Regions from separate parts of the Metabacillus herbersteinensis genome, predicted to be linked through region 2. Evidence: riboswitches for the same ligand, from Rfam matches in the RefSeq annotation. Region 2 holds a riboswitch; each other region holds the start of a gene.
What was found. Region 2 has a riboswitch for S-adenosylmethionine ahead of ACFFIX_RS11275 (bifunctional homocysteine S-methyltransferase/methylenetetrahydrofolate reductase). Riboswitches for the same ligand answer to the same signal wherever they lie in the genome.
Positions count from the first base shown of each region.

Region 1: it holds a riboswitch for S-adenosylmethionine, as region 2 does, so the genes downstream of both, ACFFIX_RS05480 (methionine ABC transporter ATP-binding protein) here and ACFFIX_RS11275 (bifunctional homocysteine S-methyltransferase/methylenetetrahydrofolate reductase) in region 2, are expected to answer to the same signal.
Region 3: it holds a riboswitch for S-adenosylmethionine, as region 2 does, so the genes downstream of both, ACFFIX_RS10585 (methionine biosynthesis PLP-dependent protein) here and ACFFIX_RS11275 (bifunctional homocysteine S-methyltransferase/methylenetetrahydrofolate reductase) in region 2, are expected to answer to the same signal.

Region 1 covers NZ_JBHLVO010000003.1:96,488-106,989, forward strand. The annotation lists gene gcvH (glycine cleavage system protein GcvH) at 1-6, shown strand, start outside; gene ACFFIX_RS05455 (YusG family protein) at 84-329, shown strand; gene ACFFIX_RS05460 (toprim domain-containing protein) at 560-907, shown strand; partial or broken gene ACFFIX_RS05465 (thioredoxin family protein) at 929-1,233, shown strand; gene ACFFIX_RS05470 (SCP2 sterol-binding domain-containing protein) at 1,390-1,722, shown strand; gene ACFFIX_RS05475 (O-acetylhomoserine aminocarboxypropyltransferase/cysteine synthase family protein) at 1,883-3,202, shown strand; SAM riboswitch class I at 3,307-3,419, shown strand; gene ACFFIX_RS05480 (methionine ABC transporter ATP-binding protein) at 3,548-4,573, shown strand; gene ACFFIX_RS05485 (methionine ABC transporter permease) at 4,566-5,234, shown strand; gene ACFFIX_RS05490 (MetQ/NlpA family ABC transporter substrate-binding protein) at 5,247-6,083, shown strand; gene ACFFIX_RS05495 (carboxymuconolactone decarboxylase family protein) at 6,203-6,568, shown strand; gene ACFFIX_RS05500 (YuzK family famiily protein) at 7,057-7,209, shown strand; gene sufC (Fe-S cluster assembly ATPase SufC) at 7,540-8,325, shown strand; gene sufD (Fe-S cluster assembly protein SufD) at 8,337-9,647, shown strand; gene ACFFIX_RS05515 (cysteine desulfurase) at 9,647-10,502, shown strand, end outside.
Region 2 covers NZ_JBHLVO010000007.1:147,008-157,509, forward strand. The annotation lists gene ACFFIX_RS11240 (BsuPI-related putative proteinase inhibitor) at 128-874, opposite strand; gene ACFFIX_RS11245 (YitT family protein) at 887-1,729, opposite strand; gene ACFFIX_RS11250 (DegV family protein) at 1,921-2,778, shown strand; gene ACFFIX_RS11255 (DUF3941 domain-containing protein) at 2,841-2,972, shown strand; gene ACFFIX_RS11260 (CvfB family protein) at 3,461-4,330, opposite strand; partial or broken gene ACFFIX_RS11265 (YajQ family cyclic di-GMP-binding protein) at 4,426-4,921, shown strand; gene ACFFIX_RS11270 (uracil/xanthine transporter) at 4,969-6,276, opposite strand; SAM riboswitch class I at 6,500-6,639, shown strand; gene ACFFIX_RS11275 (bifunctional homocysteine S-methyltransferase/methylenetetrahydrofolate reductase) at 6,743-8,593, shown strand; gene metH (methionine synthase) at 8,586-10,502, shown strand, end outside.
Region 3 covers NZ_JBHLVO010000007.1:7,618-18,119, reverse strand. The annotation lists gene ACFFIX_RS10605 (ABC transporter ATP-binding protein) at 262-1,047, shown strand; gene ACFFIX_RS10600 (ABC transporter permease) at 1,031-1,786, shown strand; gene ACFFIX_RS10595 (ABC transporter substrate-binding protein) at 1,805-2,803, shown strand; gene ACFFIX_RS10590 (SCO family protein) at 2,816-3,388, shown strand; SAM riboswitch class I at 3,466-3,609, shown strand; gene ACFFIX_RS10585 (methionine biosynthesis PLP-dependent protein) at 3,954-5,078, shown strand; gene metC (cystathionine beta-lyase) at 5,065-6,255, shown strand; gene ACFFIX_RS10575 (TAXI family TRAP transporter solute-binding subunit) at 6,469-7,467, shown strand; gene ACFFIX_RS10570 (DUF1850 domain-containing protein) at 7,733-8,245, shown strand; gene ACFFIX_RS10565 (TRAP transporter permease) at 8,238-10,214, shown strand; tRNA gene ACFFIX_RS10560 (tRNA-Val) at 10,426-10,497, shown strand.

The sequences.
Region 1 (10,502 bases), on a different contig from region 2:
GACTGATTCAGATTCATATAGTCTAGGGTAGCATTACTTTAATAAATATGGACACGCTAAAGGTAAAACAAGGGGGTGTCCATATGACTTTAGAAAAACAACGTCTAAACATAACCGATCGAGTAGTTGGTAAATTCTCTAATGGGCAAATCAACTTATTTTTAGAAAATGAGCAAATCGGACAAATGGTTTCAAAAGGTGCAGAGTCTAGCTTTGATTTGAAAACGAATTATCAATATGAAGATAACAATTTTTATCAATATGTAGATGTTCCGACTAAGCCTGATGAAAAATATGTGGATTGTGATGACGTTAATGGTTGGTGTTAGTAGCAGTGGAGTAGTCCTCTGCTGTTTTTTTCATACTCAGTAAATTTCCTGAAAAGTTTTAATATACTTGTTTTAGGAGTTTATAGGCCAACTTGAAACCTGAGCAGTTGTCATTTTGATTCATAAAGATAAATAATAAGTGGTCGGTTTTCTTTCTTTTAAAAGGAAACAACCTCGACAACTCGAATAACTTATAGAAAGACTTTTAACTTTAAAAACAGGTGATGACAATGTCAGTAGTTGAGGTTGGAAAAGTATTGATTGTTGAGGGTAAATCAGATAAAAAGAAGGTCTTAACGGTCATAAATGAACCAATAGAAATTATTTGTACAAACGGAACAATCAGCGTTACAAAGCTTGATGAGCTGATCGATGAGCTCTTTTTCAAAGATGTATATGTATTAGTTGATGCAGATGATGCGGGGGAGCGATTACGGAAACAATTTAGACGTGAATTTCCAGAGGCTTCACACATTTACATTGATAAAACCTATCGCGAGGTTGCAACAGCTCCTGATCATCATGTTGCTTCTGTTTTACTAAGTGCGAATATTGATGTTGATGCTAAATTTTTATGAAGAGGTGTAAAACAAGTAGCAATGATTGAATGGAATGAAAAAGATAAAGGGATAAACAAAGAAGGTTATACAATTCTTTACTTGTACACACCTTTATGTGGTACGTGTCAGGTTGCAAAAAAATGTTATCGGTTGTTGATGAAATGATGTCAGACTTAACGATATACAGTGTGAATCTAAACTTTTATCCACATGAGGCGGTACAATGGGCAGTTGAAAGTGTTCCATGTTTACTAATATTTAAAGATGAAATAATACTTGAAAGAGTATATGCGTTTCAATCAGTTGGATATTTATATGATGTTTTAAAAAGATATGCCGCCTAAATAGGGCGGCATTTTACATATTTCTTGGGAAATATGAATAAACCATCAGCATCTGACAGCAAACAAATTAACTGTCGAATTCTTTGAGAAGGAAATCCCTGAGTCGAATAGAATCTTAAGTACCAAAGGCGATGACAGACAATCGGGGGAATAATAATGTGTATTGATTTATTTTTAGAAAGAATAAATGAATTGAACATCCTAACTCCGATCTATCCCCACCACCCTCTTACCTTAGAAATTCGACCAACTAATTTAAAAAGCATATATATAAAAATAACTACTGAAGGAATCAAACAAATTAAAAGAAACGGTGGAAAAACATCGTTCGTTATCGAAGGTGCAGAGGAAGAAATAAACGATCTATTAACTGGTGAAGTCAAGCTACAGCAAATGATAAAGATAGGGGCTGTAAGAGTTAAGGGATCGTTTCGGGATTATTTAAGGGTTGATGCATTTCTTCAATACGGTCAACCTTACTCAAGTTGAAATTGACAGCTTGTATCCAGAAATGTTTTTTATTATAAAAGACTGAATATTCCCTCTATGCAAAATTGTGCTAACTTCACAAGAGAGTCCATATGTTGGTAGATAGAACGAAACACGCATTTTGTATTTTGAATTTTTTATGATTATGGGAGGAATAGCAATGGGAGAGAAAAAATCTTATCGGTTAGAGACTTTGAATATTCATGGTGGATTAAGTAAAGATCCAGCTACGGGAGCAAGAGCGGTGCCGATCTATCAGTCAAATGCGTATATGTTTAATAGCACTGATCATGCTGCAGACTTGTTTGGACTAAAAGAACAGGGATATATTTATACTCGCATTCATAATCCGACTTCTACTGTTTTTGAAAAGAGAGTTGCTCAGCTTGAAGGTGGAGTTGGGGGGTTAGCGGTCGCAAGCGGTATGGCTGCTATTACCTTGTCAATTCTAAACCTTGCTAGTGTAGGGGATGAAATCGTCTCAGCTTCAACTCTATATGGTGGTACATATAACTTATTTGCCAACACTTTACCTAAGTATGGAATTAACACTGTGTTTGTTGACCCAAAGGATCCAGAAAACTTTAAAGAAGCGATTACACCGAAAACAAAGGCTATTTTTGCTGAAACGATTGGAAATCCAAGTTTGGATGTTTTAGATATAGAGTCTGTCGCAAAAGTTGCACATGATGCAGGAATACCACTTATTATCGACAACACCTTCGCCACACCATATTTATGTCGTCCAATTGAACATGGAGCAGATATTGTTGTGCATTCTGCTACAAAGTGGTTGCTTGGTAACGGAACAACACTCGGTGGAATTATCGTTGATGGCGGAAAATTCGATTGGAATAGCCCTAAGTTTCCAGGATTCACTAGCCCTGATCCTAGTTATCACAACCTTGTCTATGCAGAGGCACTTGGTGAAATAGCATTTATTATTAAAGCTCGTGTTCAATTGCTGCGTGATTTAGGACCCGCTATCAGTCCGTACAACTCTTTTCAATTCACATTAGGTCTTGAAACACTTCATGTACGTATGAAAGAGCATGTATCCAATACTAGGAAAATAATTCATTACTTAAAAGAACACCCTGCTATTAAATGGGTTTCTTATCCAGAGCTACCAGATCATCCAGGAAAGCAACTTGCTGAAAAATACTTACCAAAAGGAGCCGGTTCTGTCGTCATTTTTGGGATAAAAGGCGGGCGGGAAGCTGGGGCTGCACTAATTAATGCTGTCGAATTATGGTCACATGTTGCGAATGTTGGGGATGCGAAAAGCCTAATCATTCATCCAGCAAGTACAACTCATCAACAGCTCGAACAAGAGGATTTAAAGAAATCTGGAGTTACTGAAGATTTAATTCGTTTATCAGTTGGAATCGAACATATTGATGATTTATTGGAGGATTTAGAGCAAGCTATTTTTAAGGCAACAAGCATACGATCTTCAGCAACTGTTAGCTTATCTTAAAAATAGAATAAAATAGTTGACACATTTTTTTAACGCATGATACAATCACAAACGTAATCAAAACTCACTTAAAACGAATAAGGTACTAATTAAATAAAGTTATACTCTTATCAAGAGTGGTGGAGGGAAGTGCCCTATGAAGCCCGGCAACCGTCAACAGTCGATGTTGAAATGGTGCCAATTCACACAAAGCAATGATTGCTTTGGTAGATGAGAGAAAGGACATTAACTATTACATGCCTTTCTGCTCATTTTTGCAGAAAGGCATTTTTCGTTTAGAAAATTGTAAAATCTTTATACTAATAGAGTGAGAGGACTAAAAACAACTAGAAAGAAGGTGATGACATGATTCAACTAAAAGAAGTTGTCAAGATCTATCAATCAAAAAGCGGAAATGTTAAGGCAGTTGATACGGTAGATTTGGATATTAAGCAAGGAGAAATCTTTGGAATCATTGGATATAGTGGAGCAGGTAAAAGTTCATTAATTCGCTTGCTGAACGGACTTGAAAAACCAACAAGCGGTTCAATAGAAGTGGCTGGGCAAAGAATTGATAAAATCGGTGGCCGGGAATTACGAAAAGCTCGCCAAGAAATTAGTATGATCTTTCAACACTTTAACCTGCTATGGTCACGAACAGTTCGAGAAAATATCGCTTTTCCTCTCGAAATTGTCGGAGTGAAAAAAGAAAGTCGTGATAAAAGAGTTGCTGAATTAATTAAGCTGGTTGGTTTAGAAGGACGAGAAGATGCCTACCCCGCTCAACTAAGTGGTGGACAAAAACAGCGCGTTGGAATTGCGAGAGCTTTAGCCAATAATCCTAAAGTATTGTTGTGTGATGAAGCTACTTCAGCGCTTGATCCACAAACGACTGATTCAATCTTAGAACTACTTGTCGATATTAATGAAAGACTAGGTTTGACGATTGTGCTAATCACTCACGAAATGCATGTAATTCGTAAGATCTGTCACCAAGTAGCTGTTATGGAAGAGGGGCGTGTTGTCGAGCAAGGCGAAGTACTTCAAGTCTTCAAAAAACCGCAACAGTCAATAACAAAACGATTTGTTAAGCAAGTAACAGAACCTGAAGACACGAAAGCAACAGTTGAACACTTATTGGAGCTATATCCAAAAGGAAGGGTTGTACAACTAACTTTTGTCGGAGATGCAGCTGAGCAACCTTTAATCACCAATATCATTCGTCATTTTGAAGTGGAAGTAAACATCCTACAAGGTAAGATTTCACAAACGCAGAGTGGCTCTTACGGTACATTGTTTATTCACATGGATGGAAATGACCTAGAGGTAGAGAGAGCAGTTTCTTATATACAAAATCAACAGGTTGAGGTGGAGGTGATTCTAAATGCTTGAACAACTTCTGCCTGAAGTGAATTGGGAAAAGGTCTGGGAAGCAACTTACGAGACCATTTATATGACGTCTTTATCGGTTGTTGCCACTTTTATTATTGGCATTATTTTAGGATTACTATTATTCCTGACAGCTAAGGGAAACATATGGGAAAACAGAATGATTAACGGACTTGTTGCATCAGTTGTAAATATCTTTCGATCCATCCCATTTATCATTTTGATCATCCTACTGATACCTTTTACAAAAGTAGTTGTCGGAACAATCTTAGGAGCAAACGCTGCATTGCCCGCCTTAATTATCGGTGCGGCACCCTTTTACGCAAGGATGGTTGAAATTGCACTTCGTGAAATTGATAAAGGCGTTATTGAAGCGGCAAGGTCTATGGGTGCTAAAACAAGCACAATCATTATGAAAGTGCTTCTCCCGGAATCAATGCCAGCTCTTGTATCTGGAATAACAGTGACTGCAATTGCATCGGTAGGATACACAGCAATGGCTGGAGTTGTTGGTGCAGGTGGACTTGGTAATTTGGCTTTCTTAGAAGGATTTAACCGTGGTAACATTCAAGTAACCATTATAGCAACTGTACTTATTTTAATTTTTGTTTTTATCATCCAATTTATTGGAGATTTATTAACTAAATCACTAGATAAACGATAGGGGGAAAAGAAAATGAAAAAGAGTTTATTGGTATTTTTATTAGCAATCATTGCAACAGTTTTAGTAGCATGTGGTGGCGCTGAAGATAGTACAGGTGGCGAAGGTGAAAGTAAAACATTAAAAATTGGGGCATCACCAGTTCCACACGTTGATATTTTAGAGGAAGCAGCTCCACTTTTAAAGGAAAAAGGAATTGAACTAGACATCGTTGAGTTTACGGATTATGTATTGCCAAACAAAACACTTGAAGAAAATGAGCTTGATGCAAACTATTTTCAACACGAGCCATACCTTAACTCACAAATTGCTGATAATGGGTATAAATTTGTAAGTGCTGGTGGCGTCCACATTGAACCAATTGGAGTATACTCTAAGCGACATAAGTCATTAGAAGATCTTCCAGACGGAGCAACTATCATTATGAGTAACTCGGTTGCAGATCATGGTCGTATGCTTTCACTATTAGAGGAAAAAGGTCTTCTTACTTTAAAAGAAGGTGTTGAAAAAACAGCAGCAACAGTAGAAGATATTGAAGAAAACCCAAAAAATCTTGAATTCCAAGCTGATATTGAAGCAGCAATGCTTACAAAAGCGTACGAAAATGACGAAGCAGACGCAGTATTAATTAATGGTAACTATGCATTAGATGCTGACTTAAATCCTGCTGAAGATGCAATTGCGCTTGAGTCACCTGAAAGCAACCCATATGTAAACTTAATAGTTGTTCGTGAAGGTGATGAAGAGAGAGAAGAAATTAAAGCATTGGTTGAAGTACTTCAATCAGAAGAAATTCAAGAATTTATTAAAACAAACTATGAAGGATCTGTTCTTTCAGCAGTTGGTGAGTGAAAAGGTGAGTCTGTCCTCGTGACAGGCTTTTTCTATTTTTCTTATATATTTCTGAATACATTTTTCAAATCAAAGCATACTAACGTTGAAAAAATGGTGAAATGGAGTTGTTTATGTAAATGGAACAGTTTGAACCGCGAAATTCAACAGAAGCTGCTTTACTTGACTATAAAATGGGATTAGGAACGTTTACTGAAAAAATGCCAGATTTAGCTCATCATTTTAATGCATTTACCGAAGCTTGTTTCAAAGAAGGAACACTTTCTCAAAAAGAAAAACAACTAATAGCACTGGGCATAAGTATTTTTTCACAGGATGAATATTGCATTATCTATCATACAAAAGGCTGTTTAGATCAAGGAGCGTCTGAGCAAGAGATATTGGAAGCGGTTGGCGTTACAGCAGCATTTGGCGGTGGAGCTGCAATGAGCCAGGCCGTCACACTCGTTCTAGAATGTATGACCGAATTAAAGGAGTTAAATTAAAAGAGTCCTAAGGGGCTCTTTTTTACAAATAAGTAATAAAATCTGATACTAAGTCTGCTTTTCGCAGTCCAGCTCCACGCCTAGCTCCTCGAGGTCATAAGACGATTCTAAATTGAAGGCAAAGAACGCCTTCAATTTAGAATCGTCTTATGCTATGCCTAAGGCTGACAAGGCGCCCCGCGCTTTTTTTATGTATTAAGTGACTATCGTAGAATACGAAGATATTTGTCGCACTTTCCAGAAATTATTATTGGATTTCATCAACTCTTTAGCATTATGAAGCATTTTTTAGCAAATAGGTAAATACTTATCGTCAAATAGGGTAAAGGGTTCATATCGTCGCTCACAATCCAATATGAGTGCATACACACTTTGAGGGTTAGTTAAAATCTTGTTACACTTGTAACTGTTGAGACGAAGAAATTTGAAAGGAATGATTCATTATTTATTGTAGTCAAGATAAACTTGATCTCAATTACACGACAGAAATGGAAAAGGCAATGCACCAAACTCACGGAATGGGCTATGCAGAGTACAGTCGACACCATGATAAACGCATGGAAGTAGAAAAAAGTCGTGAAATGGATTACCGTAAAAGTCAAATGATCGTCAATGAATTTGAACGGAAAGTAATACGTTAAAAAGGAGGAACCAGTCAATGATTGGTTCCTTTTATAATAGTTCCTAATAAATTTTAAGCTATCAGTAGGGATTGTTTTATGAAAAAACGTTTAAACTAATTGGAGTTATTAGATTTCAAGCGGGTATACATGTACTTTTAATCTTGCTGCTACCTAAAATGATACAGTGTATTGTAGCTAGTTGTTACAGGGGTAGTATCAAAACTACATATTAGCATTTAAACGGGTATGATTTCTTAATATCTTGTGTTCACATTTCATTTGTTATAAGATAAGAATGAGAATAAAATGAGAATTAGTAAATTTCATATATTTATTGGAGGTATAGTAATGGCAGGTTCTACTTTAGTGATTAAAGATTTACATGTAGAAATTGATGGAAAAGAGATTTTAAAGGGTGTAAACCTTGAAATAAATGGTGGAGAAATTCACGCGATTATGGGGCCGAACGGTACGGGTAAGTCAACGTTGTCTTCAGCAATCATGGGACATCCGAAATACGAAGTAACAAAAGGTAGTATCACTTTAGATGGGGAAAATGTTTTAGAGATGGAAGTGGATGAGCGCGCTCGTGCTGGTCTGTTTTTAGGCATGCAATATCCAAGTGAGATTTCTGGTGTAACAAATGCTGACTTCCTTCGCTCTGCAATCAATGCTCGTCGCGAAGAAGGTCAAGAAATTTCTCTAATGAAGTTTATCCGCACTATGGATTCAACAATGGAAGTATTAGAGATGGATCCTGATATGGCGCAACGTTATTTAAATGAAGGTTTCTCTGGTGGAGAGAAGAAACGTAACGAAATTCTTCAATTAATGATGATCCAACCAAAGATTGCGATATTAGATGAAATTGACTCTGGTCTTGATATTGACGCGTTGAAGGTCGTTTCTAAAGGGATTAATGAAATGCGTAACGAAGACTTCGGTTGCTTAATTATTACGCATTACCAACGTCTATTAAATTACATTTCACCTGATAAAGTACATGTAATGATGCAAGGACGAGTTGTGAAATCAGGCGGACCTGAGCTTGCACAGCGTTTAGAGAGTGAAGGATATGACTGGATTAAACAAGAATTAGGTATTGAAGATGAAACTGTTGGGCAAGAAGCGTAAGGGGGATTAACATGACATTGGAAACGAAATTACCAATTAATCAGGACTATGTCACAAGCTTTTCAAACGAGCTTGGTGAACCGGACTGGCTTCGAGATCTTCGCTTACAAGCTCTTGCGAAGGTTGAAGACCTACCGATGCCTAGACCTGATAAAACAAAGATTGATAAATGGAATTTTACAAATTTCAAACAGCATACTGTAAAAAATGACAAGCTGTCATCTCTAGATAACTTACATCAAGATGTGAAAGCACTTATTGACTTAGAAGATAAAAATAAAAATTTATATGTGCAACTTAACACGACGGCGGCTTATACTTCTTTATCGAAAGATTTAGCTGCTAAAGGTGTTATTTTCACAGATATTCATTCGGCATCTCGTGAACATGGTGAGTTATTGAAAAAGTATTTCATGACAGAAGGCGTTAAAGTAGATGAGCATCGCTTAACTGCTTTACATGCTGCACTGGTCAATGGTGGAATCTTTGTTTATGTACCAAAAAATGTAGTAGTAGAGGTACCACTTCAAGCAGTTTTCGTGCATGACAACGCTGATACAACACTTTTTAACCACGTGATTGTTGTTGCAGAAGATAATAGTTCTGTCACTTATGTTGAGAACTATATTTCAACTGTAAATCCAGATGATGCTGTATTTAACATAGTGTCTGAAGTAATTGTTGGTAACAACGCTAAAGTAACGTATGGTGCTGTTGATACGTTAGCAAAAGGAGTAACAACGTATGTGAACCGACGTGGAGTTGTTGGTCGTGACGCAGGCCTTGAGTGGGCATTAGGTCTAATGAATGATGGAGATACAATCTCAGAAAACATCACAAATTTAATGGGCGATGGATCAATTGGCGACACGAAAACAGTTGTTGTCGGCCGTGGCGAACAAAAACAAAACTTTACAACTAGTGTCGTTCATTTTGGTAAGAATTCAGAAGGATTTATCCTTAAACATGGCGTTATGAAAGACAGTGCATCATCAATTTTTAACGGTATTGGAAAAATTGAACATGGCGCAACAAAATCAAATGCTGTACAAGAGTCACGTGTACTCATGTTAAGTGAAAAAGCACGTGGTGATGCAAATCCGATTCTTTTAATTGATGAGGATGATGTTACAGCTGGTCATGCTGCATCTGTTGGGCGTGTGGACCCACTTCAACTTTACTACCTAATGAGTCGCGGAATTCCAAAAACAGAAGCAGAACGTTTAGTTATCCATGGCTTCTTAGCACCTGTCGTAAATAAACTACCTATTGAAGGAGTAAGAAATCAGTTGGTAGAGGTTATTGAAAGGAAAGTTAAGTAATGAATATCCACGATATTCGTAAGCAGTTTCCGATTCTTGATCAGCAGGTGAATGGAAGAGATCTTGTTTATCTAGACAGTGCCGCAACATCTCAAAAACCACTACAAGTAATTGAAGCCTTATCGAAGTATTATCATGAGTACAATTCTAATGTTCATCGTGGCGTTCATACACTAGGAACGAAAGCAACAGATGGATATGAAGGAGCTCGTGAAAAAGTACGTAGATTTATTAATGCAAAATCAACACAAGAAGTGATTTTTACTCGTGGTGCAACAACTGCATTAAATATAGTCGCCCAAAGCTACGGAACAGCTAATCTCCACGAAGGTGATGAAATTGTAATTACTTATATGGAGCATCATGCAAATGTGATTCCTTGGCAACAGGTTGCAAAGTCTACAGGAGCGACTTTAAAATATATTCCGCTTCAAGAAGATGGAACGATTAACCTTCAAGACGTTGAAGCTACCGTGACATCGAATACGAAAATTGTTTCAGTGATGCAGGTTTCAAATGTACTCGGTACAATCAATCCAATTAAAGAAATCACGAAAATTGCCCACAAAAATGGTGCGATTATGGTGGTTGATGGTGCCCAAGCTGCGCCTCACATGAAGGTTGATGTACAGGATTTGGACTGTGACTTCTTTGCTTTTTCAGCCCATAAAATGTGTGGTCCAACGGGTATAGGGGTACTATATGGAAAGAAAGAGCATCTCGAAAAGATGGAACCGGTCGAATTTGGTGGAGAAATGATTGATTTCGTAGGCTTGTACGAATCAACATGGAAAGAGCTACCTTGGAAATTTGAAGCAGGTACTCCGATCATTGCTGGAGCAATTGGACTTGGAG
Region 2 (10,502 bases):
CGTCGGGGGCTTGTGCTAGAGCTGGTTCAGAAACGCTATTCACAGTTCTTGAATTTTATCTTAATCGAAATTAAAAAGCTGCGGGAAATCCGTAGCTTTTTTTTACAAACTGAGTTTGACGCTTTACTTATATTTTCATTTCATATGACTCTTCAGCCTCTTTCTTCTTAAAGAGCTGAAGAGTCTTTATACCGTCAGAAGATTTTAGTGTCTCATTTTGGATAGAAAAAGTAAAAGGTGTCCACTTGTTTTTTACGTCAACACCTACTTCTTCCTTATCAACTAAAAGCTGATGTCCATCATCAACAGAATAATAAAAGCTGTCTTCTTTTGTAAGGACTTCTCCACTCACATCAATAAATCCATTTATGGTCGTTGATTTGACACCACGGAAGGTTTGATTCTCCTGTGGTACTTGGAATGTTTCCTTTGCAAATAACGTTTTAACACCTTCTGCCTGACCCTTCAATGTCACTGTTACATTGTATTCACCAGCATCTACCCGTTTACCGTCTAATTGATAGTTCCAGATTTCTTTCCACTCTCGACTTTCACCAGGTGCAAGCTTGACGTATTGAAGAGCTTGTGTAAACATGCGATCTTTAGAGTAGCGGTAAACCTCTTTGCCAGTTGTATCACGTACAATAATTTCATATTTTTGCCCTGATCGAAATTCAAAATCCTTTTCCTCTTCTGTGTTATTCAAGAGCGAAATCACAAATTCTACGTTTTCAGAGTTTTCTCGTGCGTCAACAGTTAAATGTACTTCTTTTTTGTCCAAGTTTCCAGACACCTCTTCCGCTTGATCCTTTTCACTTGACTGACCGCATCCACACAGTAATAAGAAGCTAAACAAGATCACCAATTTTTTCATCCTAGCACCTCGCTATTCTCTTCTAAAAAAACCGAAAATACCTGTCGTTTGAATAATGTTAGTAAAGGCAGTTGGGTCTACATCTTTAATAATTTTTTCTAAGTCATACAATTCATAACGTGTTATAACAATAATCATCATATCTTTTTGCTCATTCGTAAAAGCACCCTTCGCGGGGATCGTTGTAATTCCTCTCACCATTTTACCATGAATCGCACTTTTCAATGCTTCACCCTTTTTTGTAACAATCATTGCGGTCAGCTTTTCATGGCGAGTATGAATGGCATCAATGACTCGAGTTGATACATAAAGAGTAACCAGTGTATATAAAGCTTTCTCCGAACCATACAAAATTCCTGCTGTAATAATGATAATTGAATTTAACATAAAAAAATATGTACCTACTGGCTTATCTTTCATTCTCGATAAAACCATCGCAACAATGTCTAATCCACCTGTAGATGCACCAAACTTCAATGTAATACCGACCCCAACGGCTGCTATAACTCCACCAAATACAGCATTTAATAAAATATCCTCTGATAGAGCTCTTAAGGGAATAATCCCTAGGAAAACTGTCATAGCCGCAACACTTAAAAAGCTATAAAACGTAAAAGATTTCCCAACCTTCTTCCAACCTAAAATAGCAACCGGAATATTTAGCAGAAAAAGCAAGATTCCTGTCGAAATGTAAAAAGGTGTATACTCTTCAAGAACACTAGAGATTAGCTGTGCAACCCCTGTAAATCCACTTGAATAAACGTTGGCGGGTATTAAAAACAAATTAAGACCAATTGCACCTAGGAGTGCCCCTAGAAGCACAACAATTATTTTCTTTGTTTCTTCATAAACCATATTATATAAATCCTCCTTACTGACGAACTATTCTTGGTTTTCCCTAATTTGTTGAAAATGAATACATAGTTAATAATAAAAAGAAACATGTTTTAATATCACTAGCCATATATCTCCTATATTACCAATAGGAAGTGATATAATAATTGAAGGATTCTTAAACTATTTTTAATTAAAAAAGAGGTGTAACTATGACGGTACATATCTTAGCAGACAGCGCTTCTGATCTGCCGATTGATTTTTTTGAAACGAATTCCGTATCCTTCATTCCCTTAAGTGTTCATATAAAAGGAAAAGACTACCAAGATTTACTAACTGTTCACCCAAAGGACGTTTACAATGCAATGCGAGAAGGCGAAGTGGTCAAAACTTCCCAAGCATCACCACTTTACTTAAAAGAACTGTTTACAGATTTAGCAAAGAGAAAGCTTTCATGTTTGTACGTTGCATTCTCATCTGAGCTTTCTGGAACCTATCAAACAGCAATGATGATACGTAATGAAGTTGTAGAAGAATTTCCAGACTTCGAACTTAAAATCATTGACACGAAATGTGCATCACTAGGCTTTGGACTTGCTGTGAAATATGCTGTTGAGTTAGCTAGCAGCGGAACCACTCTACCTGAGCTAGAAACATCTGTAAAGAAATATTGCACAAAAATCGAACATATTTTCACGGTCGATAATTTAGAGTATTTAGCACGAGGTGGACGTATCAGTAAAGCATCTGCATTTGTGGGCGGACTCTTAAATATAAAGCCACTGTTACATGTTGAAGACGGTAAGCTTGTCCCTCTTGAAAAAATTCGTGGCCGAAAAAAAGTATTCCGAAGAATCATTGAATTGATGAACGAACGCGGAAAAGGTCTTCAACACCAAACGATCGCGATTAGCCATGGCGATGACGAAGAAGCTGCGCTTGAAATGAAAAGTTTGATTGAAGAAGCCTTTTCACCAAGAGAAGTGTACATCAACATGGTTGGGTCAGTAATAGGCGCCCATTCAGGCCCAGGCACACTTGCTATCTTCTTTTTAAATGAAGAAAAATAACTAAATATTTTTGACGAGTTGAGGACATGATATGACTAACTTTGCATGAAAGGAGTTTTATCATGCCTCATACAAGTGACAACGACAAAAAGGCCAAAGATAATAATGCTCTCCGCCATGAAAAAAACATGATGCGTGAAAAAAATCGCCAACGTGGCGAAAGACAAAATTCTAAGCTAACTGATCATAAATAACAAACAAAAAACCAAGCCACTTAATCGGTCAGTGAAAGATAGGCTTAATTCGCGACGTCCTGTTTGAGAAGGCTAGGCGCTCGAGCTGGATGCAGGAACGCTATCCACTGGAAAAACAGCGTAAATCTTATGATTTTACGCTGTTTTTTTTATGGCTTTTTATTTGCATTCGATCTCAGCCACAGTTTTGGACATAAATGACAACTATTGTGTCTATTTCGATTCAATTGTATTTGTTTTCGGCTACTTGTTGCGATATATCAGTTGTGTCAAATAATTTATCTACGAAAGTGTGGTGTTTATCTGCGAAATTTCCAATATATCGATGTTTTGACAAAAAATAAGCTAATTCGACATTCAATTATAATAGAAAACCTAAGGTCAATGAGTCATACCTTCATTTGACCTCAGATGGATAGGCAACTAAAGTATACAAAAAAACACCCAAACGTCAACATGACATCTAAGTGCTTGATATGAGTGATCGACTATTCAGGGTTAATGTCTTGCTCTCTCGTCTTAAAGGTCCAACCTTCTTCTTGATAGACCGCTCCGTACTTCATTAAATTACCCACCGCTCGTTTGAATGCACCTTTGCTCATGTCAAACGTTTCTTTAATATCATCTGGGTCACTTTTGTCCCAATATGGCATCGCTCCACCACGATCTTCCATATAGGCAAGAATTTTTTCAGCATCCACACCGATCGCTTCATGCTTACGTGGCAAAAGTGAGACATTCATTGTGCCATCTTCTTTTACATCAATTACTCGGCCAGTAACGCGCTCACCTAAGCGTGGCTCGAGCGTTCTTTGTGAGGAATGGATGAAGCCTTTGTAGCCTTCGTCTGTAATTATATACGACCCTGCAATAATCATGCGGTACACAACACCAGAGACCTCTTTGTTAAAAAGCTCGCGATCTGCTTCTATGAACTTCGACTCAAAAACTTCTTCCGTTCCAAGCCTTGCAAACAGCTTCCCGTTATTCGTCACTTTTAACGTACAATACAACATGTCCCCAGCCTGTGGCCAAACTTCACGTAAAAATGGCAAATGGTCGTCGGCAACAAGCGCATCCTTACTTAAACCAATATCTATGAAGGCACCTGACCGCTCAAGTACATCGACAACCTCAACCCATTCATATGTATCTTCGGTTATTTTTGGCTTCTTCATCGTTGCAGAAAGCCGGTCTTCTGAGTCCAACAACAAAAACACGTCTAGCTCGTCCCCTACTTTAATTTCATCCGTTATTTGTGTTTTATGCAAAAGCACTCGCTCTTCTCCATTTGTTAAATAATAGCCATAATCAACTTTTTCATCTATGCGTAACGTTTCAAACGTGCCTGCTTTCATTACTAATTCAATCCTTTCAATACTCTAATAGTTGTGATCATCGTTTTATTTTACTATAATCTATAGATATTATATACGTTATGGAGGTTTATTATATGGCAGTTAAAGAAAGCTCATTTGATATCGTATCAAAAATTGATTTACCTGAGGTTACAAACGCTATAACCCTCGCTTTAAAGGAAGTTACTACCCGTTATGATTTTAAAGGGAGTAAAAGTAATATTACTCTTGAAAAAGAAGTAATTACCTTGCAATCAGATGATGAATACAAGCTAGAGCAACTAAAAGATGTCCTTTTCTCTAAATTAATGAAACGCAACGTGCCTGTTAGAAACCTTGATTATGGAAAAATTGAAGGCGCTACAGGCGGAACCGTTCGTCAAAAGGCAACACTTGTTTCAGGAATCGATAAAGACAACGCAAAAAAAAATAAACACGCTGATCAAAAACAGTGGCTTAAAAGTAAAGTCTCAAGTACAAGAAGATCAAGTACGGGTAACTGCCAAAAGCAAAGATGATCTTCAACAAATCATGGCAGCCGTTCGCGCGTTGGATCTTTCTGTAGATGTTCAATTTATTAATTATCGATGATCACTTAATATGTACCACAAAAGAGGCCTGAAAAGTATTCTTGCTTTTCAGGCGCCTTGTCTCTGCGCTTCAAGGGAATAATCATCCCACTTAACCAATTTCTCTAGTACAATCGATAACAGCACACCTACAATAAACCCATTCGACACGATCGGAAGAATATAAATAGGTAAGTTATTAAAAAGACTTGGCTCAATTGTCATGATGCTGATTCCAATTAGCACTGGTGCTGCTAGGCGATAAATCGTGATGGAATTAAATTTGTATCCATTTAAACTTTTCAATGAAACTCCAAATAATTGCATATAGGCAACGAATAAAACGGCATTCCCTACAGTTATTGGTAAAGTTGAAAGCAGTAATCCAAATGACGGGATGATTCCCAGCACTGATATCAACGCCCCCCCAATAATAAATGGTTTGCGATCAAAAATTTGTGTGCTCTCTAAAAACCCGATTGAGGAAGCAAATGGTGCATACGTAACCAACCCAAAAAGCGAGGCAACAATCGAATAACATCCCGTCAACAAATAAGAATTTTTAAACTGACTTTTTGTTGGTGTTTCTTTGTAAAGAATTGATGCCGCTTGAACAGAGGCAATCGTGTTACTCAAATTTAAAAGACATCCTAAAAATGTAATCGCAATAATCCCTATTTCTAGATTAGGCATCCCGAAAGGAAAAATCGTAAAAGCTGGCGCCGCTTCACCGCTCATTGATTGCTCAGTTGAAAATAAAAGCGTGTATAGAATCCATCCTAAGACCATTCCGATTAATATAGAAAAATTCCTGATGAGTCGATTTCCTTTAATTTTCAAAAAGCTAACCAAAACCACTAACCCCACCGAAAACAGGCTTATCGGCAGATTAATTCTTCCATCGCTGTCGATTTTCAGCATTCCTTCAAAGAAAATAATCATCAACTGAAACGTTAATAAAAATAAATAAACACTCATCACCATTGGAGTGAAAATTTTTTTAAGTAAAAAAGTTAGGTTACATGCAGCTAATATGAGCGTGACACCCCCGGCTAATAGCATGCCAGTAGCAATTCCCCCACCAATCTCGGTAAAGCTCATCCCTAAAGTTGATGCAGATAAACTCAAATTAAGTATCAACCCCCAAATAACACCAGAAGGTCCTTCCAAAATAGGATAGCGATGCCCGATCAGTCCCTGCAGCACGCAGGCAATTCCCGTCACGATTAATGAACTTCTTAAGATAGACGCCACTTCAAATGATGAAAGCTCAAAAGCCATTCCTACTGAAATCGGTACTACCACAATATTAGCAAAAATAAAAAACAACCATTGTAATGATGCAAATGCAGTTGTCATTGAAGAAAGTTTATTCATCCACTCACCTGTTCTTTTCAAAATTAAATACAATTCTAAATAATATTACTATAATTCCACATTTAAATCTCTATTAAAGCATCCGTTGATTTTTCTTATATCCTTATAATTGCCAGTAAAAAAACACAACATTTTTCACACTTTTTCAATTTAAGGTTGATATTTTTCTAAATATTAGATAAATTAGTTGTAACAGTTTTTAATCAATTAAAGTAAATAGGTATTCTTATCAAGAGAAGCTGAGGGACTGGCCCTTTGAAGCTTCAGCAACCGGTAACCCAAGAAGGTCTAGGTAAAATGATCTTCTGCTTACCAAGGTGCTAACTCCAGCAAAGCATATAACAGATGCTTGGCAGATAAGGGGAAGGATTGTTTCATCAAAGTCTTCTTCTTTAGAAGGCTTTTTTATTTATAATAAAGCCCCCCTTTTTTTAACCATACATCCTAAGAAACGGAGGCTTTAATCATGAGTTTTTTAAAAGAATTACAGAATTCAATTTTAATAGCAGATGGTGCGATGGGAACGCTTCTCTATTCCCATGGTGTTGATCGATGTTTTGAAGAATTAAATTTATCAAAACCTGAGGATGTACTTCACGTGCATCAGTCCTATATCCAAGCTGGAGCCGATATCATTCAGACAAACACGTACGGCGCCAACTTTATTAAACTTTCAAGATACGGACTTGAAGATGAGATTCGGCAAATCAATAAAAGAGCCGTGGAAATAGCAAAGCAGGCTGCGACACCCTCTACACATGTTGTTGGTACGATTGGTGGTGTTCGTGCATTTAAAAAGAGTGCCCATTCCTTAGATGAAGTGAAACGAAACTTCCGTGAACAGTTATTTCTTTTACTTAGTGAGGATGTCGACGGCCTCCTTTTAGAAACATACTATGATTTTGAAGAACTCAAGACGGTCCTTCAGATTGCTAGGAAAGAAACAAACAAGCCGATTATTACAAACGTCTCTCTCCATGATGCAGGTGTCCTCCAAGACGGAACCTCATTACAGGACGGCCTAAGCCAATTAGAGGAACTCGGAGCAAATGTTGTTGGTTTGAACTGTCGACTAGGACCTTATCACATGATTCAGTCTCTTGAAGAAGTTTCGATTCCAAAACACGCCTTTCTTTCTGTTTATCCAAATAGTAGTTTACCAACCTTTGAAGAGGGTCGACTTGTCTACGGATCTGATGAACGCTATTTTGAAGAAAGTGCCTTGAAGTTCAGAGAACAAGGTGTCCGTCTTATCGGTGGTTGCTGTGGAACGACGCCAGAGCATATTCGTGCAATGGCCAACGCTGTTTCACACTTGAAACCAGTTACAGAAAAAAAGGTGAAGCTTCCGAAAATGGAAGTAATTACGACCTCAAATAACCCAACACCTGAACCACCACTTCAGGACATTGTCAAAGAAAGACGTTCTGTGATAGTTGAACTCGATCCACCAAAAAAGCTCGGATTGAACACTTTTTTAGAAGGTGCACTCGCTTTGCAACAGGCTGGAATTGACGCGCTAACTCTTGCAGATAATTCCCTTGCAACACCGAGGGTAAGCAATGTTGCTGCTGGTTTACTCGCCAAGGAAAAAGCAAATTCCAGGACACTTATTCACCTTACATGCCGTGACAGAAACTTAATTGGCTTGCAATCACACTTAATGGGGCTCCATACTCTCGGTTTATCAGATGTTTTAGCTGTAACTGGTGATCCGTCAAAGATTGGTGACTTTCCAGGTGCTACCTCTGTATACGATTTATCATCGTTCGATTTAATTAGTTTAATCAAGCAGTTCAACGAAGGATTGTCTTATTCAGGGAAACCCCTAGGTGAAAAAACGAATTTCTCGGTTGCGGCAGCCTTTAACCCAAATGTCAGACATCTTGATAAAGCTGTTGTCCGTCTCGAGAAAAAAATTCATTGTGGTGCTGACTATTTCATCTCTCAGCCACTTTATTCTACTCAACAAATTGAAGACGTTTATCTAGCTACTAAACAATTAAAAGCGCCAATTTATATCAGGATTATGCCTTTGACGTCCACGCGTAATGCCGAGTTTATTCATAACGAAATTCCAGGAATTAAGCTATCAGATTCCATCCGTGAAAAAATGGCTTTGGCTGGGAATGACAAAGAAAAAGCACGTCAAGAAGGATTAGCCATTGCACGTTCATTGATTGATACTGCGTTTGAACTGTTTAATGGTATTTATCTGATCACTCCTTTCTTGCAGTACGACTTAACAGTAGAGCTCACTCACTATATTCATCAAAAAGAAAAACAACGTACTGAAAGGAAGATCTTCCATGTCTAACATACAAGAAGAACTAAAAAAACGAATCCTCGTTCTCGATGGAGCAATGGGAACAATGATTCAACAAGCCGATCCCACTGCCGCTGACTTCGGTGGTGAAGAGTATGATGGCTGTAATGAATACTTAACCAAAACAAGTCCCACACTCATTGAAAATATTCACAAAGCCTATTTAGAAGCAAATGCTGATATTATCGAGACAAATACGTTTGGCGCAACAAGTTTGGTTTTAGACGAATATGAACTAGGTCATTTAGCGCTCGAACTTAATATTGAATCAGCCAAAATTGCCAAGCGCGCTGCAGAGCAATTTTCTACCCCTTCTAAACCAAGGTTTGTAGCAGGTTCAATGGGACCAACCACGAAAACACTGTCCGTTACCGGTGGAACTTCCTTTGACACCCTTGTTGACACATACGAGGAGCAAGCGAGAGGCTTACTACTTGGTGGTGTTGACTTACTTTTACTTGAAACAAGTCAAGATTTGTTAAATGTGAAAGCTGGTTTTTTAGGGATAAAGAAAGCATTTGAAACAGTCGGTAAAGAAGTTCCACTAATGATTTCTGGAACCATTGAGCCGATGGGAACTACACTCGCTGGACAGGATATTGAAGCTTTTTACATTTCGTTGGAGCATATGAAGCCGATTTCTGTTGGTCTAAACTGTGCAACAGGTCCTGAATTTATGACGGATCACATTAGGACATTATCCGGCTTAGCTAATACGGCTGTAAGCTGTTATCCAAATGCAGGTCTGCCTGATGAAGAAGGTAATTATCACGAGTCTCCACAATCATTAGCAAAAAAAATCTCAGGCTTTGCAGAACAAGGATGGCTCAATATTGTCGGAGGCTGTTGCGGAACAACACCTGAACATATTCAGGCATTAGCTGAGGCTGTTTCAAGTCTTACACCTCGTCCTATTTCTGAGATCTCAAGTGGCCACACCGTTTCAGGGATTGAACCACTTATATACGAAGAAGGAATGCGACCTTTATTTGTAGGAGAACGAACAAATGTTATTGGCTCTAGAAAATTCAAACGATTGATCGCTGAGCAAAAATTTGAAGAAGCATCTGAAGTTGCACGAGCTCAAGTGAAAAATGGTGCCCATGTCATTGACATCTGTTTAGCCGATCCTGACCGCGAAGAGCTAGAAGACATGGAGCTTTTTATTAAAGAACTCGTAAAAAAAGTAAAAGCTCCACTTGTCATTGATTCAACTGATGAAAAAGTAATCGAACGTGCCTTAAAATATTCACAAGGTAAAGCAATTATCAACTCGATTAATCTTGAAGATGGTGAAGAGCGCTTTGACGCGATCGTACCACTTATTAAACAATACGGTGCAGCAGTTGTCGTTGGAACGATTGATGAAGTGGGCATGGCTTTAACCGCTGAAGATAAACTAAAAATTGCAAAACGCTCACATGACCTACTTGTTCATAAGCACGGTTTAAAAGCGAGTGACCTTATTTTTGATCCATTAGTTTTCCCTGTCGGCACAGGTGATGAACAATACATTGGTTCAGCAGAAGAGACTGTTAAAGGCATTCAACTCATCAAAAAGGAACTTCCAGAATGCTTAACTATTCTCGGTGTTAGTAATGTTTCCTTTGGTCTCCCTCCTGTTGGCAGAGAAGTTTTAAATGCTGTTTATCTATACCACTGTACACAAGCTGGTTTAGATTACGCCATCGTAAATACGGAAAAACTCGAACGCTTTGCATCGATTCCCAAAGAAGAAATCCAAATGGCTGAGGATCTCCTTTTTAGAACAGATAATACGACACTCGCAACGTTTACAAACGCTTATCGAGGTAAGAAAAAAGAAGTGAAAAAGCCAGGTCAGACACTACCACTTGAAGAACGTCTCGCTTTGTACATTGTCGAAGGTACAAAAGAAGGT
Region 3 (10,502 bases), 140 kb from region 2:
TACCCTAGAATCGCCTTATGCTATGCCTAAGGCTGACCAAGGCGCTTGCGCTTTTTTTATCGAGAAATTTGATACATCCCCTAACTAAGATAATAGTTTCCCTCTATATAATTAACCCAGAACTCCCTTCCTAATTATACCGAAAATCCGATTCCTTTTTTAATTTTCAGGAAACGATTGACTTTACTTTCATATTCTATATAATGAAGCTAATTAATCCGATTAACCTGATGTGAATTATTCGTAAGGTGGGTGAGTAGAATGTTTTTAACAATAAAAAATGTTTCAAAGGAATTTCCAGGGCGTGATCGTTCTGAAATTGCTTTATCAAATATTGATTTAGATGTGAAGGAAGGGGAATTTGTCTCAATTTTGGGACCCTCTGGTTGTGGCAAATCAACATTGCTCTCAATTGTCGCAGGCCTAACTACTCCAACTTCGGGAGAACTTATCCTCCAAAATAATCCGATAAAAGGACCCGGAAAAGAACGTGGAATGGTTTTTCAACAGGCTGCCTTATTTCCTTGGTTATCTGTTGAAGAAAATGTCATGTTTCCGCTCCAAAAGGAATTATCCAAGAATGCTGCGCGTGAGCTCGCACATAAATACTTGTCGATGGTTCAATTGAGTAATTATACAACCCATTCACCACATGAATTGTCAGGTGGAATGCAGCAACGTGTTGCCATTGCAAGAGCACTTGCGATGGACCCTGCACTACTTTTAATGGATGAACCATTTGGAGCACTTGATGAGCAGACGCGCTCAAGGTTACATGAAGTGTTAGAAGAGATCTTTCTCGAAACAAAGAAAACGATTCTTTTTGTCACACATAGTATTCAAGAGTCTTTAAAGCTCTCAGACCGAATTGTTGTGATGGGTACTCAGCCAGGTCGAATTTTAGACGTGATTGAGCTAGACTTTCCACGTCCACGTGAACAAACCCGCGCGGAGCTATTACCTTATGAAGTAAAAATTAAAAGCTTGCTAAAAGCAGAGATTGATAAAGTCGTAGAAAAGGAGTTACAGCATGCAGCCAGCCGTTAAACGCATCCTCTTTTATGGCGGACTTTTTGCTCTATGGGAGCTTGCTGTTCACCTATTTGGAATTTCAGAAGTTTTACTACCTGCACCATCAGATGTTTTTACCTCATTATATAGAGGCTTTGCAGATATGACGCTTGTTTACGACGTAATGGCTAGCTTTAGACGACTAGCAATTGGGCTTGCCATCTCCTTAACACTCGGAATGTTGTTAGGGGTCCTATTAGCAAAATCAAAAACAGCGGACGAAACGCTTGGCTCACTGATTTTAGCCCTTCAAGCTGTACCAAGTATTGTCTGGCTTCCACTAGCCATTATGTGGTTTGGACTTAATGAAGCGGCAGTCACATTCATAGTCGTTCTTGGTGGAACTTTAGTTATGACAATTAATATGAGAACAGGAATTAAAAACGTCCCACCACTCTATATTAATGCAGCCAAAACAATGGATTACCGTGGCTTTAGTTTGTTTTGGAAAGTCATTTTCCCTGCATCCATTCCGTATGCAGTAACAGGCACTAGATTAGCATGGGCTTTTGCCTGGAGAGCATTGATGGCAGGAGAATTGTTGAGCACAGGTCCAGGTCTTGGTTACTCACTAAGATTCGCCTCAGACTTTGGAGATATGAGTCTAGTTATTGGAATTATGATGATCATTATGGTTATTGGAGTTGTTGTTGATCTTCTTTTCTTCCAGCGCGTAGAAAAGAATGTCATGAGAAAATGGGGATTAGAAACTTAAAATACGGGGGAAAGAATCATGAAAAAATCATTGTTTTTATCAATTATTGCTGCTTTAATGATCGGCCTGTTAGCGGCATGTGGATCAGCGAGTACTCCAAGTGGTAGCGGAGAAAAGAAAGAAATTGTCATTGGGTATTTTCCAAACATTGATCATGTACCAGCGATGATTGCGAGAGAAAAGAAGTACTTTGAAGACTCTGTTGGTGAAAATGTGAAAATCTCTTACAAAACATTTGCGGACGGCCCAGCATTTATGACAGCTTTAAAAACAGGTGATATTCACGCAGGATTAGTGGGTCCAGGACCTGTCATGAACAACTATGCAAATGGTGCAGATGTGAAAATTCTTGCAGGTGCATCTTCAGGTGGAACAGTTATCGTAGCAAGTGAAAAGAGTGGTATTAAAAGTATTGAAGAAATTGAAGGAAAAACATTCATTACACCAGGTGTAGGTTGCACACATGACGTACAAATGGAAACATTTTTACAAGACTTCGGAATTAGTTCAGCACGTATTGGTGGAACGTTAAAGCATGTAACAGGTAACCCAGCACAATACGGCGCAATGTTTGAATCAGGAAAAGTAGATTTAGCAGCAGTTCCTGAACCATGGGCATCTCAATTCGTTAAAGATGGAGCAACAATTCTAGTAGATTCAGACGAAATTTCATACGGAACGACATTACCAAATACCGTGTTAGTAACAAGCAATGAATTAATTGAGGAAGACGAAGAGCTTGTAAAAAACATCGTAAAAGCACATGAAAAAGGTGTAAGCTTTATTAACGAAAATAAAGACGAAGCACGTGAGATTGCAATTAAATCAATTAAAGAGGCAACAAACCAAGAATTAGATCCTTCAATCATAGACAGTGCATGGGAGCGCGTTCGTTACACAACTGAAGTAGATGCAGAAGTTGTTCAAGAATTTGCAAACTCTTCATTTGAACTAAAATTCTTAAAAGAAAAACCAGAATTTGATGAACTAATCGACACGTCATTTGCAAGCAAATAAGGGGATAGCATCGTGAAAAAACTCATACTTGCTTTGTTCCTCACCGTATTCTTGACAGCATGTGGACAGTCAGTAAACCTTGAAGAACACTTTAGCCTGAGTGGTCAAGTTGAACCACTACAGGCTGTTAATCAAGATGGTGAATCTGTAAAAACAGCAGACTACAAAGATTCAGTCTGGCTGGCAGCATTTATTTTCACAAATTGCGACACGGTATGTTCACCAATGACTGCCCACATGGCAAAATTACAGCAACAAATAAAAGACAAAAATCTAGATGTGAATATGGTGTCATTCTCAGTCGACCCTGACAATGATACAAAAGCGGTTGTAAAAACATTTGGTGAACAATTCGGAGCAGACTTTACCAACTGGGACTTCCTAACAGGCTATGATCAAGCAGAAATCGAAACCTTCTCAAACAAAGGCTTCATGGCCCCAGCAGCAAAAGTCGAAGGCTCCAGCCAATTCGTACACAGCACAAACATCTATCTCATCAAAGGAAACACGATCCTAGAACAATACGACGGAGTCTCAGACGTACCCTACGATAAAATAATTGAAGATATAAAGCTACTAAATTAACATAAGACTCTTGCAATTCGTACTGGAATAAGGTAAAGTAGTAAAAAACATAAACAATTCAAAAATTTCATAATACTTTCTTATCAAGAGAGGCAGAGGGACTGGCCCTATGAAGCCTCAGCAACCGGTCAATAACGAGTGAAGACTCTTGGATCGATTGATTTTTGCCAGGTTTAAACACAAAAACTATGTTGTTTTCTGATTTAGCCGTTTGATAATAAAAAATTGAAGCGAACAAAGCGCCCTTGTTTGTTCGAAGCAATTTTTTATTATCAAACGCAGTCACGCGTCAGCGTGACGTGCAAGCGAATGCTTGCAGCTAAACCAGAAAACCTCTAGGCTCTATGTTTAAACCTAACCAGCTAAAATCAATCTACCTTCCAAAAATCTTCCGAGTGCCAAGGTGCTAACTCCAGCAAGCAACACCTTTCGCTTGCAAGATAAGAAGAAGCCGACTATAACATACCAAGACTTCTTCTACATGAGGAAGTCTTTTTGTTTTTTTACAAGCTTCTTCACACATCCCAAATCAAAAGACTACATATTCCTAAGGATGGTGACAATCATGAATCAAAGAATTGAAACAAAGCTAGCGCAAATTGGCAATCGAAGTGAAAAAGTCACAGGAACCGTTAATCCACCCGTTTATTTTTCAACAGCCTATCGACATGCTGGAATCGGGGAATCGACTGGTTTTGATTACATTCGGACTGGTAATCCAACCCGTAGGCTTGTAGAAGACGCAATAGCAGATTTAGAGCATGGCACTGGAGGATTTGCTTTTAGTTCTGGAATGGCAGCCATTCAAACGATCATGGCCCTGTTTGAAAGTGGAGATGAGCTCATCGTGTCCTCAGATTTATACGGCGGAACGTACCGCTTGTTTGAAAAAGAATGGAGGAAATATGGACTACAATTTCAATACGATGACTTTACAGATTTAAATGCTACAGAACAGAGAATATCATCACAAACAAAAGCATTGTTCATTGAAACGCCAACAAACCCTTTAATGCAAGAAGCAAATATAAAGGAGCTGGCAAGCCTAGCTAAACGTCACAACATACTAGTAATCGTTGATAACACCTTTTACACACCTGTTATTCAAAAACCAATTCTTGATGGAGCCGACATTGTAATCCATAGCGCAACAAAGTACTTAGGTGGACACAATGATGTGCTCGCAGGTTTAGTAGTAACAAAAGGGGAGGAGCTTACTGTTGCGTTTGCTGAACATCAAAACGCAATCGGCGCTGTATTATCACCTTTTGATTCGTGGTTGTTAATACGAGGAATGAAAACTTTATCACTGAGAATGAAGCAGCATCAAAGTAACGCACAGGAATTGGTCGAATTTTTGGAGCAGCAGCCCGAAGTAACAGATGTTTTATACCCAGGAAAAGGCGGCATGATCTCGTTCCGACTACAAAGGGAAGAATGGATTAATCCGTTTTTAAAAAATCTAAATACGATCACGTTTGCGGAGAGCTTAGGCGGAGTGGAGAGCTTTATCACCTATCCTGCAACGCAAACACATATGGATATTCCAGAAGAAGTAAGAGCAGCTAATGGAGTGTGTAATCGTCTTTTACGATTTTCAGTAGGAATTGAACATGCGGAAGACATTAAGGCAGATTTGCAAAAAGCCTTTTCAACTATGAAGGGAGCTGAAGCTGTTGAGCAACTCTGAATGGACGTTTCAGACGAAACTGTTGCATAACGATTCAAAGGTCGACAAGGAAACAGGGGCAGTAAGTGTTCCGATTCATCACTCCTCCACTTTTCATCAAGTTGATATTGAAGAGTTTGGGAAATACGATTACAGTCGGTCTGGAAACCCGACCAGAGAAGCTCTGGAAAACGCGATCGCAGAGTTAGAGGATGGAACGAGAGGGTTCGCTTTTTCATCAGGGATGGCTGCGATCTCAACAGCTTTCCTGCTCCTTTCAAAAGGAGATCATGTTGTCATTTCAGAGGATGTTTACGGTGGAACGTTTCGGATGGTTACAGAGGTATTATCCCGTTTCGGAATTGATTACACGTTCGTCGACATGACTGATCTTCATGATGTAGCTTCAAAAATTAAACCAAATACAAAAGTAATTTATATGGAAACCCCTTCAAATCCATTGCTGAAAATTACAGATATTAGTGGCATCGTAAAGCTTGCCAAGGCAAATAATTGTCTAACATTTTTAGATAATACCTTTATGACACCAGCTCTTCAACGACCATTAAGTTTAGGAGTTGATGTTGTATTGCATAGTGCAACGAAATTTCTTGCCGGTCATAGTGATGTGTTGGCAGGATTGGCTGTAGTGAAGGACGCCGAACTTGGCCAGCAAATTTACAAGCTTCAAAACTCATTCGGAGCAGTACTTGGTGTACAGGATGCATGGCTCGTTCTGCGGGGTATGAAAACTTTACATGTGCGACTGCAGCAATCAACTGCTTCAGCTCGTAAAATCGCGGAAGCATTAAGTAAACAACCAAAGGTAGAGGAAGTGTATTACCCAGGTTTAACCTTCCATAAAGGCTATTCGATTCAACGCTACCAAGCAGATGGACCTGGTGCCGTTCTTTCTTTTAAACTACCAGATGCGGAGGCAGTGAAAACCTTTGTACAAAATGTAAAATTACCAGTGTTTGCAGTTAGCTTAGGAGCAGTAGAATCAATCCTCTCTTATCCTGCTAAAATGTCACATGCAGCAATGCCGAAAGAAGAACGAGAAGCAAGAGGAATTACCGATGGTTTACTGAGGTTAAGTGTGGGACTTGAAAATGCGGAAGATTTAATTAAAGATTTTGAAGGTGCATTTGCAAAGTTGCCATTGGTACAGAAGTTTCGGAATGTGAAAGTAAGGTAACCACTTCAGATTTTGAGGTGGTTTTTTTCTACCAAATTTCTGTTTAATAATAGAACTCCTATCTTCTTTGTTCTGTTTTAAATACGTCGCTCATAACCTATCATATAAAATACTATGAATTCAAAACAATTACAAAAGTTTGACAGTTTGAATGTTACATATGGTAAGATAAGATAGTAGTTTTTACACAATTTTTACAAAGGGGGATATATAATGAAGAAATTACGTAGTAGTTTTATGTTTGTAATGATATTGACTTTAATTATGATCATTGCAGCATGTGGGAACGAAGGGGCATCAGGTGGAACAGCTGATGAAGGCGGAGAAGATAAAGCTGAAAAGCAAGACCTTAGCCTTTTAACCGGTGGAACTGGTGGAACGTATTATCCACTTGGAGGACAAATGGGGAAAGTAATTACTGACAATACAAATGCACAAATTACACCGCAAACTTCTGGTGCTTCAGGAGAAAATATGGAAACGTTAAGAGTAGGAGATGCGGAACTTGCATTCTCACAAACTGACATTGCTGCATATGCTCTTGAAGGAAAAGAAATGTTTGACGGTAATCCTATTGATAATATCCAAGCAATTGGCTCTTTATATCCTGAAACTGTTCAACTTGTTACGACAGAGAAAAGTGGAATTAAATCAGTTGAGGATCTTAAAGGAAAAACTGTTTCAGTTGGTGCTCCTGGATCTGGTGCCTATATTAATGCCATGCAGATTCTAGAAATCTATGGTTTAACAGACAAAGATATTAAACCTCAGAATCTATCTTTTGATGAGTCTACTGATGGAATACAAGCGGGCAACATTGATGCAGCGTTCATTACTGCTGGTTCACCAACTGGCGCTGTCGAGGCGTTATCTGCTCAAAATGATGTTGTCATTGTGCCACTAGCTGATGATAAAATTAAAGCATTAGTTGAAAAATACCCATACTATTCAGAGGACGTTGTACCAAGTGGTACATACAAAATTGAATCAGATGCTAAAACAGTTGCTGTAAAAGCGATGTTAGTTGTTACATCAGATATTGAGGAAGATTTAGTCTATGAAATGACAAAAGCGTTGTTTGACAACACTGATAAAATCACTCATGCAAAAGGTGAACTCATTACACCGGAAACAGCTCTTGAGGGCTTAGGTGATATGGAACTTCATCCTGGTGCGGCTAAATACTTTGAAGAAAAAGGTGTAACGAAGTAAACACTTTTAAGGGAATCGGTAGGCCGCAAAAGTGGTCTATCGATTTCACATTTTATAGTAACTCCATAATTTATGTAATTTTAAATTCAGAAAGTGTTTCTGAATCCAGCTCCAGCGCCTAGCCCCTCGAGGTCATAAGTCAATTATAAATTGAAGGCAAAGAACGCCTTCAATTTATAATCGTCTTATGCTATGCCTAAGGCTGAACAAGGCGCTTGCGCTTTTTTTATAGAAATAAATTTATGTCAAAATAGGTAGGCCGTCTATGAAATTAAAGAGTTTCGTTGTTCTTTTAATACCCGTGTTACTGTTTATCGCATTTATGTTCTACTATCCTTACAAACAAGTAGTGGCTTTTACCGACCAGGATCAAGAAAAATTACTAGCGTATTTGTCGATAAAAAAGGATAATACCTTTCAAATAAAATATACACACTCCATCCACCTCTCTGATGTGATTGAATCCTTTCATTTATCAGACAAACACATTGTTCTAACTGAGCTTGCTTATAAAGATTTTGCTGTAGGAATGCCTTCCAATGCAGAAGGTGAGGAAATTTTTAAAGAAAAAAATGGTACATACTATATAAAAAATATGAATCGCTCTTTTAAATTTATTGACTTACGAATTGGACAAGTGAGAGCAAACCATCGTGTGATCTACCAGGATAAAACATATACCTTATCCGAGTATATGAAGCCAGGAGCATGGGTCCGAATTAAGCGCGAGAAAATTACGTTATGGCAACAATTGAGAGGAGTGAACATCAATGACTGATAAAGAAGAAGTGAAGTACTTAACTGAAGAAGAGCAACAAGCGCTCTTAGAAAAATATGATCCAGAGGCTGGGACCAGGAAGTTAACAGGTTATCTGGGATACATCGTGTTTTTTGGACTTCTTGCTTTCTCATTATTTCAACTATACACGGCAGTATTCGGTGTTTTTACAGCACAAATTCAACGAACGGTCCATTTAGGCTTTGCGCTCTCATTAATCTTTTTACTATTTCCAGCTAACAAAAAGAAGAAACAAAAAGGAAAGCTCCAAGTTGCTTGGTATGATGTACTTTTAGCGATTTTAAGTATTGGAGTCGGAGCTTATTGGCCGATATTCTTTCAGGATCTCGTAATGAGTGTTGGACGATTAGATACATTGGATTTTGTCGTTGGACTTCTTGCAATCATACTCGTATTGGAGGCAACAAGACGTACAGTGGGTTTACCGATTATGGTTATTGCTATCGTTTTCCTTCTTTATGGGATTTTTGGACAATACATGCCAGGATTCTTATCACATCGCGGGTTATCATTAGAACGAACGGTTCAGACAATGTTCTTTACAACAGAGGGGATTTTAGGTACACCTTTGGCCGTATCGTCTACATTTATTTTCCTGTTCTTATTATTTGGTTCCTTCCTGATTCGTACAGGAGTCGGTCAATACTTTAATGATCTTTCAATTGCGATCGCAGGTAGAAGCATTGGTGGTCCTGCTAAGGTTGCTATTTTCTCTAGTGCTCTTCAAGGAACAATTAGTGGTAGTTCCGTAGCCAATGTTGTAACATCAGGTGCATTTACGATTCCAATGATGAAAAATCTTGGTTACAACAAAAACTTTGCCGGAGCAGTAGAAGCTTCAGCATCAACAGGCGGACAACTAATGCCACCTATAATGGGAGCGGCTGCTTTCTTAATGGTCGAATTTATTGGAAATGGTATTACCTACTGGGATATAGCGAAAGCTGCTGTAATACCAGCTGTTCTCTACTTTGCCGGTATTTGGATTATGACTCATTTTGAAGCCAAGCGCCTTGGGTTGCGTGGACTAACTAAAGAAGAAATGCCAAGCCGCAGAGAAGTGTTTGGCAAGATTTATTTATTAATACCAATTATCGCAATTGTCGTTTTGCTCATGTCGAACATTACAGTTACACATGCAGCACTTTACTCAATCCTCATTTCAATCGTTGTAGGCTTTATTAACAAAGCTACACGGATGAAATGGATGGACATCATTTATGCGTTAGTCGATGGAGCACGGACAGCTTTAGGTGTTGCAGCAGCAACGGCAGCTGCAGGGATTATTGTTGGAATTGTAACAAAGACGGGATTAGGTTTAAAACTCGCTAACGGCTTAGTCGATTTAGCTGGTGGACTGTTAATTCCAACGCTTATGTTAACGATGCTAGCAGCACTCGTGCTAGGAATGGGTTCACCAACAACTGCCAACTATGTCATTACATCTACAATTGCAGCACCTGCCATGATTTTACTTGGTGTCGCAGATTTACCTGCTCATTTATTTGTTTTTTACTTCGGAATTATTGCAGACATTACACCACCTGTCGCACTAGCAGCATTTGCAGCAGCAGGAGTGTCTGGTGGAGAACCGATACGGACCGGAATTATCTCTTCAAAGCTCGCCATCGCAGCTTTTATCATTCCGTACATGTTTGTTCTCTCACCTGAACTACTAATGATCGATACAACCTGGACTGAAGTAATTTGGGTAGTCTTCACAGCCATGACTGGGATGATTGCCATTGGCGCAGGTGTTATAGGATTCTGGATGAGAAAAATGCACTGGTTAGAAAGAATAATCTCTGGAATTGTTGGGTTACTCCTCATCTATCCAGAACGTGTTTCTGACATAACTGGATTAATAATGTTTGTTGTTTTACTTGCTTTACAATATGTGTGGAAACGTGATAAAGACAGTACTCCAAAACTATCTGCACAAGCATAAAGAAAAGCCGCTTTCTCTAATGCTGAGAAAGCGGCTTTTTTTGGCATATTTTCTGGGAAATAAGTCGAAAGGTGTAGAAGTGATAGGGTAAAAAGTGTTTAGAAAAACGTATATCACTCAATCTTAAAAATCAAGTTGATTGAATATTTCTTGACTTTAACTGATCAACTTAATATAATAATAAATACGCGGTAACGATTATATCATATTTGACTTGTTAGCTCAGTGGGAGAGCACTTCCTTGACAGGGAAGGGGTCGTGGGTTCGAATCCCTCACAGGTCATCAAA